DNA from 4 places in the Arthrobacter sp. P1_D4 genome. Region 1 is predicted to be linked to each of the others. Evidence: riboswitches for the same ligand, from Rfam matches in the RefSeq annotation. Region 1 holds a riboswitch; each other region holds the start of a gene.
The links. Region 1 has a riboswitch for thiamine pyrophosphate ahead of thiO (glycine oxidase ThiO). Riboswitches for the same ligand answer to the same signal wherever they lie in the genome.
Positions count from the first base shown of each region.

Region 1 (5,155 bases):
GGGCAAGCACGGGGTCGTCGTTCGTGTAGGCGAAGACCTTGAAGCCTCGGGCCACGAGCTGTTCGGTTGCGTCCACGAGTTCGACGGCGTCCGGCAGCAGTGTGTGCTCGTCGGCAATGACTTCGAGCTTGACCCAGTCCGTTTCCAGGGCCTCCCGCGCAAGTTCGGCGGTCAGGACGGCGTCCTTGGCGGTGAAGCAGCCTGCCGTGTTCGGCAGCACCCGGATCTGATGGTCCTCGAGCAGCTGGAACAGCGAGCCCGTCTCCGCTGGCGAATAGCGGCGCATCGCCACCGTGGTCAGCTCCGTCCCGGACGCCACCAGCGCCGCCCCGAGCCCGTCCAGGCTCGGGGCACCGCCGGTTCCCATGATGAGGCGGGAGCCGAGCCTTACGCCGTCGACCACGAACGGATCGGCCACCGCACCGGTCATGGGGACAACATGTGTTCCTGCGAATGTCGTCTCGTTCATGCTGGTCATCCTCCCTGGACTGCCGTGACGAGTTCGACGTCGTCGCCGTCGGCGAGGGCCGTGGCGTGCCACTGGCTGCGCGGCACCACTTCGGCGTTGCGGGCGACGGCGACACCGAGCTTCCGCCCGTCGGCGGCGCGGCCGTCGGGGCCGATGCTCCGGCCCGTAAGCTGGGTGACGAGTGTGGAGACGGAGGCGCCGTCGGCGACGCTCTGCTCCGTTCCGTTAAGTCGGATGTTCATGCTGCTTCCTTCTTGGGGCTGTCCCCGGACGTAACCGGGATGCGGGAAAAACGGTCCGGGCGGAACCCGCCCCAGCGCGGGTCCGGCGTGAAGTCCATGAGTTGCCGGCACACGGCGGCGGCGGGGGGGGTCAGCAGGACGCCGTGCCGGAAGAATCCTGTGGCGATGATGAGTCCCGGGACGTCCCCGCCGTCCGCTCGTGCGACCCGCCCCAGCAGCGGGGCATTGTCCGGAGTGCCGGGCCGCGCCCGCGCCGTGGCTTCTAAAAGCTCCAGCTCGGCGACCGCAGGCACCAGCTGCTGGGCATCCCGCAGCAGCTGGTAAATACCGCCGGCGGAAACCGCGTGCGGATCCGACGGTCCATCCTCCCGCTGGGTGGCCCCGATCACCACTGTGCCGTCCTGGCGGGGGACGATGTACACCGGGATGCCGCGCACCATGCCCCGCACGGTGGCCGTGAGCAGCGGCTGCAGATGCGGAGGCACGCGAAGCCGGAGGATGTCGCCGTAGACGGGCCGCAGCGGCAGCGCCAGCCCGGCCGGAAGCTCCTCGAGCGCGGCGGCGCCGAGCCCGTTGGCCACCACGGTCTCCGCAGCCCGCACGGAACCGCCGCCGGCCAACCGCACACCCGCCACCTGTCCGTCCTGCCACAGCAGGCCCGCCGCGCGCCGCCGGACGAAGCTGCCGCCTTCCGCACCGAGTACGCCGGCGAGCCGGGTGATCAGCAGGCGGGGGTCCACCTGGTGGTCGGCCGGGATGTCGAAGGCACACGAGATGCCGGGACTCAGCAGGGGCTCCCGGGTGCGCGCCTCGCGCACTGTCAGTGGCTCCACGGCCAGGCCGCATGCCTGCTGGACTTCCCTCAAGTCCGCGAGCGCGCGCCGGTCCGCCGCGTCGGCCCCCACCGCCAGGGTCGGCGTCGTTAAGTAGCCGGTACCCGCCGGGGAATCCGCGCCGGCGGCACCGGCGTCGAGAGCCGCAGCGAATCCTGGCCACAACCGGGAGGCCTCAAGCATCAGTTCCAGGAGCTGCTCCTCCTGGTAGTGCAGTTCACTCACGGGGGCCAGCATGCCGGCGGCGGCCCAGCTGGCTCCGCTGCCGGGAGCATCATCGATCAGGACCACGGATCGGCCCGAGCGCATGGCCTCGAACGCGATGCCATGGCCGATCACCCCGCCACCGATCACGGCCACGTCGGCACTCGTATCCCCCGCGATGATTCCCTCTGCGGTACCGGGCCCTGTGTCACAAACCTGGGCGGCGGCGTCATTTGCGGCTCCGGCTGCACGGCCTGCTCGTGTGCCCATGAAAAATTCCTTCCCTACGCCGGTACTAGCCGGATCAGGTCAAGCGGTCGGCTCTGACGCCCTCTCAGCCGGGCAGCGGCGATATGGCTGCTGCGGGCTCCCGCGGTATGCGCCCAGTTTAGAGGAACTAGGCTGGTCCCATGAGCCAGGACCCTCTCCACACCACCGCCCGCCTCTATCTCTGCACCGACGCCCGCAGGGACCGCGGCGACTTCGCGGACTTCGTGGACGCCGCCTTCGCCGGCGGCGTGGACATCATCCAGTTGCGCGACAAGTCGCTCGAGGCCTCCGAGGAGCTGGAACTGCTGGAGGTCCTGCACACCGCGGCGCAGCGCCACGGGCGGCTGTGGGCCGTCAATGACCGGGCGGACATCGCCTCCCTGTCCGGAGCTCCGGTGTTCCATGTCGGCCAGAAGGACATTTCGCTCGACGCCGCCCGCGGCTTTCTCGGCAAGGATGCCGTGATCGGCCTGTCCACCCACAGCCCGAAGCAGGTGGACGCCGCCATCGCTGCCGCGCCCGGCCGCAGAGGGCTCGATTATTTCTGTGTGGGCCCCGTGTGGGCGACGCCCACCAAGCCCGGACGCGCCGCCGTCGGCCTCGATCTGGTGCGCTACGCCGCCCAGGCGATCGGCGGGGCGGACGCGGAGGGAACCGGCAGGGTCAACGAAAGCGTGCTGCCGTGGTTTGCGATCGGCGGGATCGACCTCAGTAACGTGGAGCAGGTAGTCGATGCCGGTGCCCGGCGGATCGTTGTGGTCCGGGCGATTACCGAGGCCGCTGATCCGGCCCACGCCGCCGGAGCCTTGCTGGCGGCGTTGGACGCCGCCGCATCCTAAGCAGGTCCCCAGCCCGTAATGCCGGCCGGCACTGAAACTATCCGGCGAGACCCAGCTCCGTCATCCGGCGCGCGTGATTCGCTGCGAGTTCGGCCGCCAGGCCGTTGACCAGCGCCCGGGCGCCGGCGTCGTCCAGCCCCGACAGTCCGCCGAGGAACGCGTGCTCAGCGCTGACACGCTGGGCGTGGTTCAGTACCTCCCCCAGCAGGCGCCTGGCCCACAACGCCAGGCGCGACGCCAGCCGGGGGTCATCGGCCAGGGCCGCCTTGAGGCGCGCCTGCAGCACGGCCGTGGACTCACCGGTGGAGCGGACCTGTCCGATTAACTCACGGGTCGCGGCGTCGACGTACCGGCCTACGACGCCGTAAAAGTCCGCGGCGACCGTGTCGATCACGTAGGCCTTCATGAGGGCCTCGTACCAGTCCGACGGGCGCGTGCGTTCGTGGAAGTGGTCCACCGAGGGCTGGAACGGCAGCATGGCGGCCTCCGTATCCAGGCCCATGTGCTCGAGCCGGGTCCGGACGAGTTCGTAATGCTGGAACTCGACCACGGCCATCCTGCCCAGCACCGCACGGTCATGCAGCGTGGGCGAGTACCGGGCACTCGAGGACAGCCGCTCGAAGGCGGAAAGCTCGCCGTACGCCAAGACTCCCAGCAGTTCGGCAAGGAAGCTGTTGTAGAGGGCAGGATCGTCCGCAGTTGCGCTCATCATCCAAGACTAATAGCGGAAATCGGGCTACCCTGATTTTCGTGTCCCATCATCGCCTGACCCCCAGTGTCCACGAGCAGCAGAACCAGCTTGCCGGGGCCCTCAAGGCGTTGCGCACCACGCTGGAACTGCCCGGCCCGTTCCCCGAAGTTGTGCTCCGCGACGCGGAGGCAGCAGTGGCCGAGCACAAGCTCCCGGACCTTGACCTCACGCATGTCGAGTTCGTGACCATCGATCCGGCGTCGTCCACCGACCTGGACCAGGCCCTCTTTATCGAACGGAGCGACGGCGGCTACAAGGTCTTCTACGCCATCGCCGACGTCCCCTCCTTTGTCGCCCCGGGCGGGGCGCTCGACGCCGAAACCCGGCGCCGCGGCCAGACCTTTTACACCCCGGACGGCCGGATTCCGCTGCATCCGGAGATCATCAGCGAGGCCGCCGGCAGCCTGCTCGCCGGGCAGCTGTGCGCGGCGTTCGTCTGGGAGTTCGAACTCGACGCCGCGGCAGAGGTCGCCTCGGTCCTCGTGCGCCGGGCACAGGTCCGCAGCCGCGCGAAGCTCAACTACAAAGGCGTCCAGGCCGAGCTCGACGCCGGCACCGCGGCGCCCGTGCTGCAGCTGCTGAAAGAAGTAGGGCTCAAACGGGTGGAACTGGAACGCCTGCGCGGCGGCGCGAGCCTGAACATGCCGGAACAAGAGATCCAGCAACTGCCCGACGGCGGCTACCGGATCGTGGCGGCCCCGCCGCTGCCGGTGGAGGACTGGAACGCCCAGATTTCACTCATGACCGGGATGGCCGCCGCGGCGCTCATGCTCCAGGGCAAAGTCGGCATCCTGCGCACCATGCCCGCCCCGGACGAGGCGTCACTGCGCCACTTCCACCGGCAGACCCACGCCCTCGGCAAGCCCTGGGACGGGGAAATGCGCTACGGCGAGTACCTGCGGACCCTTGACCCGACGGACCCCCGGCAGCTGGCCATTGTGCATTCAGCAGGGATGCTCTTCCGCGGTGCCGGATACACACCCTTCGACGGCACAGTGCCCAACGCCGCCGTCCAGTCCGCCATCGGCGCCGCCTACGCCCATTCCACGGCACCGTTGCGGCGGCTGGTCGACCGCTTCGTGCTGGTGATCTGCGAGGCCCTGAGCAACGGCACCGAGGTTCCTGCCTGGGCCAGGGAGGCGCTGCCGTCCCTCCCTGCCATCATGGGCACCTCGGACCAATTGGCCGCGAAACTGGAGCGGTTGTCGCTGGACACCGTTGAAGCGGCGCTGCTCGTCAACCACGTCGGCCAGGAATTCGACGCTGTCGTCATCTCCGGTCCCAAGCCGGCCAAGGGCACCAACGGCACCAGCAACGGCAACGGCGGGAAGACCAACGGCAACGGAAACGGCCCGTCCGGGATCGTCCAGATCGCCGAGCCCGCCGTGACCGCACGATGCCCCGGCGAACTGGAACCGGGCACCAAAGTCCGGGTCCGGGTGGTGTCCTCGGACATCGCCACACGGGAAATCCAGCTGGAGCTCGTGGGCTGACGGCCCGCTGGCGGTCCGCAGGCCGTCCCGACGCCGTCCCCACGCCGTCGCCAG
Region 1 covers NZ_JBFUAU010000009.1:293,033-298,187, reverse strand. Annotated here, with positions in the region: gene AC1D0A_RS11505 (thiazole synthase) at 1-430, opposite strand, end outside; gene thiS (sulfur carrier protein ThiS) at 475-711, opposite strand; gene thiO (glycine oxidase ThiO) at 708-2,018, opposite strand; TPP riboswitch at 2,012-2,132, opposite strand; gene thiE (thiamine phosphate synthase) at 2,159-2,857, shown strand; gene AC1D0A_RS11485 (ferritin-like fold-containing protein) at 2,895-3,569, opposite strand; gene AC1D0A_RS11480 (RNB domain-containing ribonuclease) at 3,608-5,101, shown strand.

Region 2 (5,155 bases), on a different contig from region 1:
AGGAGCTCGGAGAGGAACGAGGCGAGTTCGGCCCAGGTATTGGCATCCTGGCCGAAGGTGGGCTCGTCCAGGACCAGCACCTGGGGGTGCGCCGCCAGCACAGTGGCTACCGAAAGGCGCCGCTTCTCGCCGCCGGAGAGCGTGTAGGGGTTGGCGTCCACAAGCTCCGTCAGCCGCAGCCGCTCCAGCAGTTCGTCCACGCGGTCTTCGCCGTAGCCGAGGTGGCGCGGCCCGAACATGAGCTCGTCGAGGACCTTGCCGGTGACGAACTGGTGCTCGGGTTCCTGGAAGACGGTTCCGATCCTGGCGATCAGCTGCTGGGCCTTCCACCGGTAGGGATCGGGTCCGGCGCTGTCGCGTACGCGGCCACTGGAGCGACCACTGGAGTGACCGGTGGCGGGACTGCTCAGCTCCGCCGTGGCCGAGACTGTTCCCGCGACGGGCCGCAGGAGACCGGCCAGTGTCAGCGCCAGGGTGGACTTTCCCGTGCCGTTCTGGCCGGTGATGGTCAGCGCCTCGCCGGCGCGGACCCGGACGGAGAGCCCGGACTGGACCGGACGCGGCGCGATGGTGCGGAAGCCGTCGCGCAGCCCGGCCCGCCGCGGCCGTTCGCGGGACACCGCGAGCGCGTCGGCCGTGAGCAGAGTCTGTCCCGCGCCCCGCGCCGGTGTCCGCATCCGCGTCGCCGGGACGTAGCCCGGCACCCAGACGCCGGCACCGATGAGCATATCCCGCGCCTCGGCCAGGACCCGGTCCGGCGGTCCGTCAATCAAGACCGCCGAGTCCGTGGCGGACCCTGGCTGCAGCACCACGATCCTATCCACCAGGTCTTTCCAGACCCCCACCCGGTGCTCCACAACCACCAGAGTGGCGCCCGTCTTGTCCAGGCAGCGGCCCACGGCGTCGCGGACCTCCAGGACGCCCGCGGGGTCGAGGTTGGCGGTCGGCTCGTCGAGCAGCAGCAGCCCTGGCCGCATCGCGAGGATCCCGGCGAGCGCGAGCCGTTGCTTTTGTCCGCCGGAGAGGGCCGCCGTCGGGTGGTCCAGCGGCAGCCGTCCCAGCCCGACGTCGTCGAGGGCCTCGCGCACGCGCGGCCAGATCTCCGCCGCCGGGACGGCGAGGTTCTCCGCCCCGAAGGCGACGTCGTCGCCGAGGCGGGAGAGCACCACCTGCGTTTCCGGGTCCTGCTGCACCAGCCCGGCGCGGCCGCGCTGCGCCCGTGGCGCGGCGCCGTCGATCAGGAGGCTGCCGGTCTCGTCTGTGTTCTCGGCGTCGCCGGGGTCGCCGGAGGCGCCGGAGCCGCCGGGGTCGCCGGAGGCGCCGTCGCCCAGCACGCCGGCCAGGGCGTGGAGCAGCGTCGACTTGCCGGCGCCGGAGGGCCCCAGCAGGAGCACGCGCTCCCCCGGCCGGATGTCCAGGTCAAGGCCGCTGACCGCGGGCCTGGTCCGTCCGGCATGCCGCCAGCCCCAGCCGCGGGCCGTGACGGCGGCCGGCCGGACGCCCGGTGAAGATCTCATGATTCTCTGCAGGATTCAGCGACGGGGCTCAGGAAAAGACGGGCTCCGTGGCGGCCTTGCGGGAGGCAAAGGAGCCCAGCACTCCGGTCTTCGCCAGGCCGCGGGTGGCGAGCCAGGCCAGTCCGCCGGCAATCACTGCGCCGGAGATCGTGGTGAAGAGGATGTAGGCGAGCTTGTCGCCGGCTTCGTAGGCGATGTTCCAGCCCCACGGCAGGAAGGAATCGTTCAAGCCGCAGAAGAGGCCCGCGCCGGCGCCGGCCAGCACGGAGACGGGCAGGTTGAACTTCCTGTAGAGGAAGGCCGCGAAGACCAGTTCGGCGCCGAGGCCCTGCAGGATGCCGGAGATCAGCACCGTGGTGCCGTACTGCGAACCCATGATGAGCTCGCCGGTGGCCGCGACGGTTTCGCAGAAGAGCGCGGCGCCCGGCTTGCGGATGATGAGCATGCCCAGCACCGCCGGGATCATCCAGCCGCCGGCGTAGAGTCCGCTCAACGGCGGGTAGACCGCGTTGACCGGAGTCGAGATCAGGTTCGCGCCCTGGGACCAGGCCCAGAAAATGACGCCGCCGGCAACGGCGATCAACGCGGCCACCACAATGTCCACCACGCGCCAGCTGTAGTTGCGCCGGGCGGATGAACGGCTGGCGGAACCATGCTGTGCTGAAATATCTGTCATGTCGTCCTCCTGAGGAACAGGAGGGGAGGGTGCGCCGGCCGGTCTCGGCTTCCGCCGCCCTCCGCGCACCCTGAGAACTCGACTCCCTTGCGCCGGTACTAACCGGATCAGGTTCGAGGGTCTGCGGCTGTCCGCACTCTCAGCGCCCACCAAAGGTTTCCCCGGATTGTTCCGGCGATGCCCGACGGCGGCGCTCCCCTGTCGTAATTATTTTCGCCCTTGTGGGCTGGCTTAGTTTACACCCGAACGGCCGGGTTTTCAGTGGTGTGCCGTCACAATCGCGGAGCGGACGGCGGCAGTCCCGGCGGCCCGGAAAACCCTCTTGGTAGAGTCGTCGTGCCGGACCCCCGGACCCGCCAGCGGGCGGCCTCGTCACCCACCGGAAAGCTGGAATATTTTGTCGCACACACCGGTCACCCAAGATCCCTCCGGGGAATACGATCCCGACTCCAGTGAGCCGCAGCCGCACGGCTCCCTGGCGGCGCTCATCGGCCGCGTGCTGGCCGAGATAGAGGCGCTCCAGTTCGCGTCGTTCAGCAAGGATGACGCCCTGGACCTCGGGCTCCTCCTTGTCGAGCTGGGCAGGCAACGCTCGCTGCCGATCGCCGTCGACATCACCAAAGGCGAGCAGGTGCTCTTCCACGCCGCACTGAACGGCGCCACACCGGACAATGAGCGCTGGATCAACGCCAAGAAGCGCACCGCCATGCGGTACGAGGTCCCGTCCCTGCTGGTGGGCCTCCGGGCCCGCGCCGCCGGCGGAAGGATCGAGGACAACGCCTGGTGGGATCAGTCGGAGTTCGCCGCCCACGGCGGGGCGTTCCCCATTTACGTGCGCGGCACGGGCGCCGTCGCCGTCGTCACCGTCTCCGGCCTGCCCCAGAAGGCGGATCACGAACTCGTGGTCGAGGCCCTGCGGATGGTCCTCACCCCGGAACGCTAGGCTAGGGGAAAACCGTTCCCGTCCCAAGGAGACCGAAGAATGAACATCCTCATCAAGCTGCTCGGCACCGGCGTCAGCCTCCTGGCCGGCTTTGCCGGCACCAAGCTGGTGGACACCTTGTGGGAAAAGTCCACGGGCAACAAACCGCCCAAGGGCCAGGAGGACGACGTCCCCACCACCCTGCGCTCGGCCCTGACGTTCGCCCTGATCTCCGCATCGGTCAGCGCCATCATCCAGGTGCTCGCCAACCGCGGCACCCAGCGCGCGATCACCCGCTTCGCCAAGACCCAGGACGTCGTCTGACCCGACCTGCCGCGGCGCCCGCCGCGGCAGTCGAAGGCCCCGGCCGCGTCCGTCGACGTGCCGGCCGGGTCCGCCGGGCCCGGTCGGGGGCTCAGCGGTCGTCGCCGTCCGCTCCGTGCGTGGCCGCCTGCTGGGCGGCCTTCTGGACTACCGCCTCGAGTTCGTCGGAGCTCAGCAGCTCCGGGTGCAGGTGCTTGGTCCGGTAGCCGGCCCGGCCCACCATGTGGGCGGACACGGGGACGGTGAGCAGTTGGAAGAGCCAGGCCACCAGCAGGACGGGCCACACCGACCAGGTGCGCATCTGCAGGCCGAGGGCCGCCAGCAGCAGGAACAGGCCGAGCACCTGCGGTTTGGTGGCCGCGTGCATCCTGCTCATGAGGTCCGGGAAGCGCAGCAGCCCGATGGCGGCCGCGAGGGACATCAGGGCTCCGGTCACCATGAACACGGCGGAGACGGCGTCGATCACTGTGTCAGGATTCACGGACGCCCTCCCGCCTGTCGGCCACGAACCGGGCCACGGTGACCGAGCCGACGAAGCCGATCAGGGAAATCGCAACGAGCAGCATCAGGTTGTTCAGGTGCCGGTTGGCGGCCATGTCGATGCACAGGGCCGCGCCGAAGATGGCCAGCAGCACGTCGGCGGCCAGAACCCGGTCCAGCAGCGAGGGCCCCCGCGCGATCCGGACGATCGCCCCCGCGGCGGCCAGGGACAGTACGACGGCGGTCACCGTCAGGACGGTCTGCATCATGCGGCAGTCTCCAGTGTCAGGGCGGAAAGTTCGGCTTTGGTCCCCATGATCCGGATCAGCCCGGCCTCGGTGTCCCGGACCTCTTTGCGCAGCTTGGCCGCGTCCTCGGTATTGCGGACGTTGATGCCGTGGATGTAGAGCGTGGACGTCGACCTGTCCACCTCCACCACGAGGGACCCTGGAATCAGCGAGATCACGTGCCCGGTGGCCGTGACCAGGAGGTCCGAATGGCTGCGGAGCGGCACGGCTACGACCGCGCTGACCACGTTGGGGCCGCGGACCACGGCCAGGTACAGGACCTGGAAGCTTGCCGCGACGACTTTTCCGAGGAAGATGAGGGCGAACGGCACGGCGCGGAGCACGTTGAAGCGGCCGCCGAGTTCCACCGGGGGCAGATAGAAAATGCGCGCCACGAGCACCGCGATGAGGGCGCCGAAGAGGAGATTGCCCGGGCTGAAGTTCTGCCAGAGCGCGCCCCAGACAAAGACGAGCCAGACCAGCAGCGGCAGTTCCTGGCGCAGCGAGATTCTTTTCCGGTTCATTTCCCGCCGCCCTCCCGGACCTGCGCCGGATGGAGCGACGGAGGCACCGGCGGCACGGGCGCGTCCGGGCCGAGCACGGCCTGGATATAGGAGGTCCGGTCCAGCATCTCCTGGGCGGACTGGTCGGCCACCCTGAACAGCGGCCCGGCAAAGACCGTCAGGGCCACGCCAAAGACCACCAGGCCCAGGGTGGAGCCCACCATGGTGCGGGGCAGCAGGGTCACATTCGTCTTGCCGGCCCGGTCACCCGTGGCGGAGTCGGCCGGCGCTGCCAGGAGCACCGGATCCGGGTGTTCGGCGTCCCCGGGCTTGCGCCAGAACGCCCGGTTCCAGACCCTCGCGATCGCCAGCAGGGTCAGCAGGCTCGTCAGCACGCCGCCGATCACCAGGGCGTAGGCCAGCGGCGTCCCCAGTTCCACGCCTGC
Region 2 covers NZ_JBFUAU010000011.1:79,348-84,502, reverse strand. Annotated here, with positions in the region: gene AC1D0A_RS12290 (ABC transporter ATP-binding protein) at 1-1,517, opposite strand, end outside; gene AC1D0A_RS12285 (ECF transporter S component) at 1,546-2,193, opposite strand; TPP riboswitch at 2,260-2,403, opposite strand; gene AC1D0A_RS12280 (heme-degrading domain-containing protein) at 2,591-3,136, shown strand; gene AC1D0A_RS12275 (DUF4235 domain-containing protein) at 3,176-3,439, shown strand; gene mnhG (monovalent cation/H(+) antiporter subunit G) at 3,531-3,878, opposite strand; gene AC1D0A_RS12265 (MrpF/PhaF family protein) at 3,910-4,188, opposite strand; gene AC1D0A_RS12260 (Na+/H+ antiporter subunit E) at 4,185-4,730, opposite strand; gene AC1D0A_RS12255 (Na+/H+ antiporter subunit D) at 4,727-5,155, opposite strand, start outside.
Region 2: it holds a riboswitch for thiamine pyrophosphate, as region 1 does, so the genes downstream of both, AC1D0A_RS12285 (ECF transporter S component) here and thiO (glycine oxidase ThiO) in region 1, are expected to answer to the same signal.

Region 3 (5,155 bases), on a different contig from region 1:
GCCGCCGGCGGCGGCGATGTATTCGTCGCCTTCGGCCACGAGGTCGGCGATGACGTCGCCGGACTTGGACTTCACCACGGTGCCCACCGGCACCGGAAGGATCAGGGTTTCGCCGTTTTTGCCGCCGCGCCAGTCGCCCATACCGGGGCCGCCGTTGGTGGCGTGCCGGTGGGGCGCGTGGTGGTAGTCGAGCAGGGTGGTGGTCTGGGGGTCCACGCGAAGGATGACGTCGCCGCCGTTGCCGCCGTTGCCGCCGTCGGGACCGCCGAGGGGCTTGAACTTCTCGCGGTGGACGGAGACACAGCCGTGACCGCCGGTACCGCCGGATACGTGCAGTACTACCCGGTCTACAAAGCTCGCCACGTGGATCTCCTCAGTGCTGTTCCCCGGACCCCCAAAGGGGCCCAAGATGATTGTAATGCGGTTAAAACACCGGTGGAGCGGACCTAATGGCCCGCCCCACCGATTTAGAACTTATTGTTACTCTGCAGCTGCAGCAGCCACGATGTTCACAACGCGGCGACCACGGCGGGTGCCGAACTCGACAGCACCGGGGGTCAGGGCGAACAGGGTGTCGTCCCCGCCGCGGCCTACGCCGGCGCCCGGGTGGAAGTGGGTGCCGCGCTGGCGGACGATGATCTCGCCTGCGGAAACTACCTGGCCACCGAAGCGCTTGACGCCGAGGTACTGGGCGTTGGAGTCACGACCGTTGCGAGTGGAACTCGCGCCTTTTTTATGTGCCATTTGAAATGCCTGCCTTCAAAAATTCTGGGGAATCTGCTGGAACCTGAACAGTAACGAAGAGTTACTTGATACCGGTGATCTTGACCTTGGTCAGTTCCTGACGGTGGCCCTGACGCTTCTTGTAACCGGTCTTGTTCTTGAACTTCTGGATGACGATCTTCGGACCACGGAGGTCTTCGAGGATCTCAGCCGTAACCGTTACCTTGGCCAGGTCCGCAGCAGCAGACGTGACTTTGTCACCGTCCACCAGGAGCAGTGCGGGCAACTCAAAGGTGCTGCCGGCTCCACCGGGGACGCGGTTCAGGGTAACGAAGTCTCCAACGGAAACCTTCTCTTGGCGGCCGCCTGCGCGGACAATCGCGTACACCACTGGGGAACTCACTTCTCTCGACGTTTATTACTAGATTTGCGTGCGGAACCAGGGGCCAAATTGTTTGGACCGGCTCACGCTGTGCCTCAACGCCGGTGGATTCCCCGGGGGAACCCATGAGCTACCCCCGGAACAAATCCATTTGGAATTCCAAGTGGACTGTTCTCAGGGTCATAACCCAAGTGTTGGCGTAAGCACCGAAGATCTAGAATACGCTAATTTTGCCTTCGGCCGCAAATGAGGCTGGTTCCGGCGGGTAGTCCGTGATAGGCGCCACAGTGTCTTGATGCAAAGTCCCCGCCAATGTTCTTGGCCGGGATCTTGACCATCCTGAGCTGTGTTGCCGCAACGACTTCCGGAACCGTGCCCCACCATCGTACCGGTAGTCCGGACCAGCTCGCGTCAGGCGTACAGCCGCGGCGCGTCGAAGAAGTCCACTTCGTAGCGCGATGACTGCCGGAAGGCCAGGGCCATGGCCTCCCGCTCGCTCTCCGATGCCCGCCCGGCCGCCGTGTCCGTGTACGCGATGGCCTGCCTGGTCGCGGCGGCGAAGTCCTCGTCGGCGTAGGTCCGCAGCCAGCCGGCGTAGGGGTGCTCCCCGGGGGCGCCGCCGGCCAGGAACTCCCGGTGCAGCGTGGAACCGACCTCGGCGTAGAGCCAGAAGCAGGGCAGCGCCGCCGCCACGAGGACGCCATAGCTGCCGGAGACCGAGGCGGCCAGCAGGTGGTCCACATACGCTTTCGTGACCGGGCCCAGGGTGGAGGCCGTGGGGCGGGCGCTAAGCCAGGACCGGTGCAGCTCGGATTCGACTTCCAGGCAGGTCTGCGCCGAACGGGCCCAGAACAACTGCTCGGCCTCGGTGGGGGCAATCGCCGCGGCCCGGGCCAGGACCCGGGAGTAGCCGTTGAGGTAGATGGCGTCCTGGGCGAGGTAGTACGCGAACTCGTGCTCGGGCAAGGTGCCGTCGGCCAGTCCGCGGACGAAGTCCAGGGCGTAGATCGCCTCAAGATCGCCCGCGGCTCCTGCGCGCAGGGCTGCGGCGAACTCCCCCGCCGCCGGACCGTGCCCGGCCGGGCGGTGCTGGCCGCGCTGGCCGTCTTTGAGGGCCTGCCCGCCCTGGAGGTGCTGGAGGTGGTGGAAGTGGTGGACCGGGCCGTTGCCGGTGCCGACGTCCAGGGCCGAGGCTTCTCGGAGCGCGCCCAGCAGCCACGGTTTGACTTCGCGCAGCGCCGCTTCCCAGTCCCCCACCCGGGCCTGCACGGTGGCCATAGCCGAGGACAGGGAGCAGCCGGTGCCGTGGCTGTTGCGCGTCGCGATCCGCTCCCCCGGCACCACCACCGTTTCCTGGCCGAGCAGGCCGCCGGTGTTGACCAGTGCGTCCGGGCAGCCGTCCGTGTCGCCGTTGCCGGCGGCGTGGCCGTCGGCGCCGGCGCCGTGGGCATGCCCGCCCCCCGGCCCGCCGCCCTGGAGGTGTCCGCCCTTAACCAGGACAGTGGTGCCGGTCAGGGCGGCCAGCCGCTTGCCCTGCGCCAGGGCCTCGGACCAGTCGGCCACGACGGGCTCCTTGAGCAGGATGGCGAGTTCGGCGAGGTTGGGCGTGATGAGGTCCGCCAGCGGCAGGAGGCCCTGCAGGGCGGCCTCGGCGGATTCCTGCAGGAGCCGGTCCCCGCTGGTGGCGACCATCACCGGGTCCAGGACCACGACGGCGGGGCGCACCTTTTCCAGCCAGACGCGGACGGCTTCGATCACGGCGGCGTCACCGAGCATGCCGATCTTGACGGCGTCGATGCCGATGTCGTCGCTGATGGCGTCCAGCTGCGCCGTGAGGAACGCCGCCGGGGGAACGTGGACGGCGCGCACGCCCTGGGTGTTCTGCGCTGTCAGGGCGGTGATGGCGGCCATGCCGTAGCCGCCGTTCGCCGCGATGCTCTTCAGGTCGGCCTGGATTCCGGCCCCGCCGGAGGGATCGGAGCCGGCGATGGCCAGCACACGGGGAATGCGCGGCGGGGCCGGCAGAGACTCGCTGTGCAGAAAATTGAGCGGGAGGAACTCGGACGGATTCGGTCTCGCGGACAAGGCAGACATCCCTTCGCCGGTGCTAACCGGACAGGTTCAACGGGTCTGGATCTCAGCCGGCCCGATGCCCGGCACCCCGTGTCAGTGTTCCAGCCTAGCCGCTGCCACCCTGCGGACCCGTTAACGCACGAGCGGGCCCGGGCCTGGGCGGACGTATGTTACGTCTGCCCCGACCCGGACCCGCAACCCGACCAGTCGAAATAATGACCGGACGGGGACGTGGTCAGTCGCGGAGGACTACAGCTCCGACGCCGGCACGCCGACGCCGAGGATGATCGGCTCGTTGCCGGCCGGGAGGGACGCAGGCCTGGCCGCAGCGGGAGCCTTGGCCTCGTGGACCGATCCGGCCGCGGCCGGCCGGGTTGCCTCTCGGTGCTCCACGGAGGTTTCGTTGGCTGCGCCCTGGGCGCGGCTGGCACTCCGGTTGCGGCGTGCGCGGCGGCCGCGCAGCGTCGTGGTGTCAGCTGTGCGTGACGCCGGCGCCTCCGCAGCGCGGACGGCCGCCGGCGCCTCGGGCGCCGTGGCTTCCGGTGCGGCAACAGCCGCTGCCTGACCGGCCGCCAGGCCGGCGGCCTGGTCCGGCTTGCCGGCCTCTGCTTCGCCCAGGTTTGCGAAAGCCTCGGTCAGCAGGTCCAGGGTCAGGGCCGGTGACGGCGCGTCCTCCGCGTGCTCGACGAAGGGCAGGGCCACCTGCTCGCCGCCAAACGTCAGCACCGTTGCGGGGCGGCCGGCTGCCTCGTCGGCGGCTGCGAGCTGCGTGACGGCGTCGACAGCGGCCTGGCGGGCCCCGGCGTCGCTGGCTGCGGCTGCCTCCCCGTCGTGCAGGTGCGCGGCATGCGCTGCGGCAGCGATGTTGGCCAGCGCTGCCCGGGTGGCCTCGGCCTTGGCGTGGCGTTCGGCCTCGGTGGGTTCGGCGTGGACGGGCGCGGGTGCGGCCGGCGCGGTCTCTCCGCCCTGGCCTCCCCTGCCGCGGCGACGGCTCTTGCGTTCCGGTCGGGCAGCAGGCTGCGCCTCGGTGCGCGGCACATAGTGCTCCGCGGCGACCGTGTTGGCGCGGCGGTGCTCCACCGGCTCGTCGTGGGTGACGATGCCGCGGCCCGCACATGTTTCGCACTGTTCGCCGAAGACTTCCAGCAGCCCGGTGCCCATCCGCTTGCGGGTCATCTGCACGAGGCCCAGCGAGGTCACCTCGGCCACCTGGTGCTTGGTCCGGTCCCGGCCCAGGCACTCCACCATGCGGCGCAGCACGAGGTCGCGGTTGGATTCGAGCACCATGTCGATGAAGTCGATCACGATGATGCCGCCAATGTCGCGCAGGCGCAGCTGCCGGACGACTTCCTCAGCCGCTTCCAGGTTATTCTTGGTGACGGTTTCCTCAAGGTTGCCGCCGGAGCCGGTGAATTTGCCGGTGTTGACGTCGACCACGGTCATGGCTTCGGTGCGGTCGATCACGAGCGAACCGCCCGAAGGCAGGAAGACCTTCCGGTCCAAGGCCTTGTGGATCTGCTCGTCGATGCGCCAGGCCGCGAAGATGTCCGTGTCCTTGGTCCACTTCTCGAGCCGGCCCACGAGGTCCGGTGCGACGTAGGTGACGTAGGCCTCGATGGTGTCCCAGGCTTCCTCGCCGGAGACGATCAGCTTGGAGAAGTCCTCGTTGAAGACGTCCCGGACCACCTTAATGGTCAGGTCAGGTTCGCCATAGAGCAGCTCGGGGGCGAGGATCTTGGTGGACGTCGACTGGCTCTCGATGCCTTCCCACTGCGCGCGGAGGCGGTTGATGTCGTGCGTCAGCTCTTCCTCGGAAGCTCCCTCGGCCGCGGTGCGGACAATGACGCCCGCGTCCTCGGGCAGGCGGTCCTTGAGGATCCGCTTGAGGCGGTTGCGTTCGACGTCGGGCAGCTTGCGGGAGATGCCGGTCATGGAACCGCCGGGCACGTACACGAGGTACCGGCCGGGCAGTGATAT
Region 3 covers NZ_JBFUAU010000003.1:76,573-81,727, reverse strand. Annotated here, with positions in the region: gene obgE (GTPase ObgE) at 1-363, opposite strand, end outside; gene rpmA (50S ribosomal protein L27) at 481-744, opposite strand; gene rplU (50S ribosomal protein L21) at 806-1,114, opposite strand; gene AC1D0A_RS04625 (bifunctional hydroxymethylpyrimidine kinase/phosphomethylpyrimidine kinase) at 1,517-3,199, opposite strand; TPP riboswitch at 3,182-3,279, opposite strand; gene AC1D0A_RS04620 (Rne/Rng family ribonuclease) at 3,428-5,155, opposite strand, start outside.
Region 3: it holds a riboswitch for thiamine pyrophosphate, as region 1 does, so the genes downstream of both, AC1D0A_RS04625 (bifunctional hydroxymethylpyrimidine kinase/phosphomethylpyrimidine kinase) here and thiO (glycine oxidase ThiO) in region 1, are expected to answer to the same signal.

Region 4 (5,155 bases), on a different contig from region 1:
CGACTCCATGATCGGCCAGGACGCCGTCAACACGGCCTTGGCCTTCGACGAGGGCGTCAACTTCACCGGCATCGTGCTCTCCAAGCTCGACGGCGACGCCCGCGGCGGCGCCGCGCTCTCCGTCGCGTCGGTGACCGGCAAGCCGGTCATGTTCGCCTCCACGGGCGAAGGCGTGGACGACTTCGAGCTCTTCCACCCGGACCGCATGGCCTCGCGCATCCTCGACATGGGTGACGTCCTCACCCTGATCGAGCAGGCCGAGAAGTCCTGGGACAAGGATGAAGCCGCGCGGATGGCGAAGAAGTTCGCCGACCAGGAAGACTTCACCCTCGATGACTTCCTCGCGCAGATGCAGCAGATCCGCAACATGGGCTCCATGAAGAAGATGCTCATGATGATGCCGGGCGCGCAGAACATCCGCCAGCAGCTGGAGCAGTTCGACGAGCGCGAGATCGACCGCGTCGAGGCCATTGTCCGCTCGATGACCCCGCACGAGCGTGTGGCTCCGAAGATCATCAACGGCTCCCGCCGGGCCCGTATTGCCCGCGGTTCCGGCGTGCACGTCTCCGAGGTCAACGGACTGCTGGAACGTTTTGCCCAGGCCCAGAAGATGATGAAGAAGATGGCCGCCGGCGGCGGGATGCCCGGCATGCCGGGAATGCCCGGCATGGGCGGCGGGGGCGGAGCCCGCAAGGGAGCCAAATCCGCGCCCAAGAAGAAGGCCCGCTCCGGCAACCCGGCCAAGGCGGCGCAGGAACTGCGCGACGCCGAGGCCCGGCGTGCCGCCGGCCCCAAGGCGCTGCCCACCGGCGCGTCGTTTGGCCAGCAGGGCGGCGACTTCGATCCGTCCCAGCTGAACCTGCCCAAGGGTTTCGACAAGTTCCTCGGCGGCAGCAAGTAGCCATAAGTGCTGACGGCCGCCGGCACTGTGTCGCCGGCGGCATCAGCACTGAAGTGCCATAGGGTTAGACAATGTTCAAGCAGCGCGTAGTCTTCGTCCATGGGGACGGCAGCTTCGGCGCCGCCGCGTGGCCAAAACAGCACGGAATGGCGCTGGACTACGACGCCCTGTTCCTGCGGCGGCACGGGTTTGACGCCGTCGCGGAACCGCTCGAATCCAACTTCGCGGCCGACGCCGCCATCGTGCTCGCGTCGCTAGCAGACGACGGCCGCGGCGAGGCCGGCGGCCACGTGGTGGCCCATTCGCAGGGCGCGATCGCCGCGATGATGGCCGCCGTCGAACGGCCCGACCTCGTCCAGTCGCTGACCCTGGTGGAACCGGCCTGCCTGTCCCTGACCGCGGAGCTCCCGGCCACCGCCGCGCACCGGGCCCTGATGCAGCCGCTCTTCGACGTCCGCCACAACCTCAGCGACGACGACTTCCAGCGGGAGTTCATCCGCCGCGCGTTCGCGGCGGACGCCCCCGGGGCCACGACGCCGGAGGCCCTCCGGGCTGCGCGCCGGCTCCGCCTGCAGGCGCCGCCGTGGGAAGCACCGCTGCAGATCGTGCCGGGCGTGCCGACCCTGGTGCTGACCGGCGGCTGGGAACCGCTGTATGAGGAAATCGCCGGCTACCTGCGCGAGACCGGCGCCCTGCACCGCACGGCACCAGGAGGGCACCGGCCCCAGGATTCAGCCGAAGGGGACCGGGCCATCCGCTCCTACATCGCCGAAGTCAGCCGGCACCAGCACGCCCGGGCCTCCTAGGAAGCTGCGCGTCCTCCCACCGAGGGCTGCGGCAGGTAGACCTTGCCGCCCGAGGCGCGGAACTCGTTGCTCTTCGCCCGCATTCCGGCCGCCATCTGCGCCAGGGCCGCCTGCGAATCAGCTGAACCGTATTCGTCCCGGATGTCCTGGCTGATCCGCATGGAGCAGAACTTCGGACCGCACATCGAGCAGAAGTGGGCTGTCTTGGCCGGCTCCGCGGGAAGCGTCTCATCGTGGAAAGCCTCGGCCGTGACCGGGTCCAGGGACAGCGCGAACTGGTCCCGCCAGCGGAACTCGAACCTTGCCTTGGACAGGGCATCGTCGCGTTCGTGCGCGCCGGGGTGGCCCTTGGCGAGGTCCGCGGCATGGGCCGCGATCTTGTAAGTGATCACGCCCGTCTTCACATCGTCCTTGTTCGGCAGCCCGAGGTGTTCCTTGGGCGTGACGTAGCAGAGCATCGCGGTGCCATAGCGGGCGATCTCGGTGGCGCCGATCGCCGAGGTGATGTGGTCATAGCCCGGTGCTATGTCCGTGACGAGCGGCCCGAGTGTGTAAAACGGGGCGCCCTTGCAGAGTTCCTGCTGGCGCTCCACGTTTTCCCGGACGAGGTGGAAGGGCACGTGCCCGGGGCCCTCCACCATGACCTGCACGTCGAAGTCCCAGGCCCGCTGCGTGAGCTCGGCCAGGGTGTCCAGTTCGGCGAACTGTGCCGCGTCGTTGGCATCCGCCGTCGCGCCGGGCCGCAGCCCGTCGCCCAGGGAAAAGGCGACGTCGTAGCGTGCGAAGATCTCGCACAGCTCGTCGAAGTGGGTGTACAGGAAGTTCTCCCGGTGGTGCGCCAGGCACCAGCCGGCCATGATGGAACCGCCGCGGGACACGATGCCGGTGACCCGGTTGGCCGTCAGCGGCACATACCGCAGCAGCACGCCGGCGTGGATGGTCATGTAGTCCACGCCCTGCTCGCACTGTTCGATCACGGTGTCCCGGAAGATCTCCCAGGTCAGGGCGTTCGCCTCACCGTTGACCTTCTCCAGTGCCTGGTAGATCGGGACCGTTCCGATGGGGACGGGGGAGTTGCGGATGATCCACTCGCGCGTGGTGTGGATGTCGTCCCCGGTGGAGAGGTCCATGACGGTGTCCGCGCCCCACTGCGTGGCCCACTGGAGTTTGTCGACCTCCTCGGCGATGGAGCTGGTCACGGCGGAGTTCCCGATATTGGCGTTGATTTTCACCAGGAACGCCTTGCCGATGATCATCGGCTCGGATTCGGGATGGTTGACGTTGTTGGGAATGATCGCGCGGCCCGCGGCCACCTCGCTGCGCACCAGCTCCACATCGCAGTTCTCGCGCAGCGCGACGAACCGCATTTCCTGGGTGATGACACCGTCCCGGGCGTAGCGCATCTGCGTGACGGTCCTGCCCTCAACGGCCCGGCGCGGCACCGGCCGGCCGCCCCGCCACTCGGCCGACGCGGCACCGCGGCGCACCGCCGATTTGCCGTCGTCGAGCAGCTCGCGTTCGCGGCCGGCGTAGGGTTCGGTGTCCGCCCTGTCCTCAATCCAGGGGGTGCGGAACGGCTCCAGCCCGCGGACCGGATCGCTGCCCGGGCCGGCAGTGCGGTAGACCCGGAACGGCGGGTTCCGGACGCCGCCCGGGGAGGGTTCCAGGGCGATCTCGGTCACCGGCACGCGGATGCCGTGCTCCGGGTCCGTGCTGAAGGCCAGCGAGTGGGACTTCAGCGACTGTGTGGGGGCCAGAGGCTGGCTTGCGGCAGACCCGTGCTGGGCTAGCCCAGTGGGGGCTGACTCATTGTGGGCAGGGCTGTGCTGTGTCACTTGGGAGTTCACGGAAATACTCACTTCCTTCGCCGGCATTACCCGGACAGGTTCAACGGTCGCGGGCTGCGTCAGCCCGATCTCAGCCCCTGCAGGGGCACCCGTGTGGTCGTAGACGAAGCTACCACGCACCTCCGGCCGGCCGTCGAGTGTGACGCGGACGGCGGAGCCAGAGGGCTAGGCTTTAGGCCATGACCAGCATCATCGAGTTCAGCGGGCCCATCCTCACGGCGGCGGACCAGGTCCGCTACGGGTTGTGGTCGGTAGATGGCCGGCTGACCTTTCGCCGGCCCGCGGCCGCGCCGGAGCTCGTGCTGGACGGCTGGGTCATGCCCGGCCTCGTGGACGCACACTGCCACATCGGCCTGGGCCCGGGCGGGGACGTTACCGAGGACACCGCGGAATCCCAGGCCCTGGCGGACCGCAACGCCGGGACGCTCCTGGTCCGCGACGCCGGCGCCGTCCACGACACACGCTGGCTCCAGCAACGCGTGGACCTTCCCCGAATCATCCGCTCGGGCCGGCACCTCGCGAGGACCCGGCGCTACCTGCCGGGCCTGGCCGTCGAGGTCGAGCCGGAGGATCTCGTCGAGGCCGTGCGGAAGCAGGCCCGCGCGGGCGACGGCTGGGTCAAGCTCGTGGGGGACTGGATCGACCGCGACGCCGGCGATCTCGCCGCCAGTTTTCCCGCCCGGACGGTCAAGGACGCCGTCCGGGCCGCCCACGATGAGGGGGCCCGCGTCACCGCACACTGCTTCGCCGAAGACACCCTCGATGACATGCTCGACGCCGGGATCGACTGCATCGAGCACGCCACCGGGCTGCTGCCGCGGCACCTGCCGCGCTTCCTCGAACAGGGTGTTCCGATCGTGCCCACCCTGATCAACATCGCCACGTTCCCGGACATCGCCGCCCGGGCGGCCGCCAAGTTCCCCCGCTACGCAGCCCACATGCGCTCGCTGTGGGAGCGCCGGGCGGAGCGGATCCTCGAAGCCCACGAGGCCGGGCTGGCGATCTATGCCGGTACCGACGCCGGCAGCGTGATCAGCCATGGCAGGATCGTGGACGAGATCCAGGCCCTGCACGCCGCCGGCCTTTCCGCCGCTGCCGCCCTCAACGCCGCGAGCTGGTCCGCGCGGACCTGGCTCGGCGCGGAGTCCATCGGTGAAGGGGCAAGCGCTGATGTCCTCGTCACGGCCGAAGATCCGCGGAGCAATCCGGCCACGCTCCGCCGGATCCGGCATATCGTGCTGCGTGGGCTGCCGGTAGACCGGGAGCCAAGCGGCCATGAGGAATAAATTGAAGCTTCAAGTAATTTAGTTTTATAGAGTCGCCGAAGGCCGGCGGCTAACAAATCCACGGAGCGTTGCCATGATCGCAGAAGCCAGCACCCAGGACCTCCTTCCTGCCGAACTCACCATGGGCACCGTGATGCTCAAGGTCGGCGACATGAAGCTCATGACCGACTACTACCAGCGCGCCCTCGGCCTGGAGACTGTGGCCGAACAGGACGGCGGGCTCTACCTTGGGCGCCAGCAGAAGCCGCTGGTGCATCTGGCGCCTGCCCCGGACCTGTTTCTACCTTCCCGCGGCGAGGCCGGGCTCTTCCACAC
Region 4 covers NZ_JBFUAU010000012.1:75,920-81,074, forward strand. Annotated here, with positions in the region: gene ffh (signal recognition particle protein) at 1-901, shown strand, start outside; gene AC1D0A_RS13255 (alpha/beta fold hydrolase) at 973-1,707, shown strand; gene thiC (phosphomethylpyrimidine synthase ThiC) at 1,704-3,554, opposite strand; TPP riboswitch at 3,550-3,657, opposite strand; gene AC1D0A_RS13265 (amidohydrolase family protein) at 3,734-4,840, shown strand; gene AC1D0A_RS13270 (VOC family protein) at 4,914-5,155, shown strand, end outside.
Region 4: it holds a riboswitch for thiamine pyrophosphate, as region 1 does, so the genes downstream of both, thiC (phosphomethylpyrimidine synthase ThiC) here and thiO (glycine oxidase ThiO) in region 1, are expected to answer to the same signal.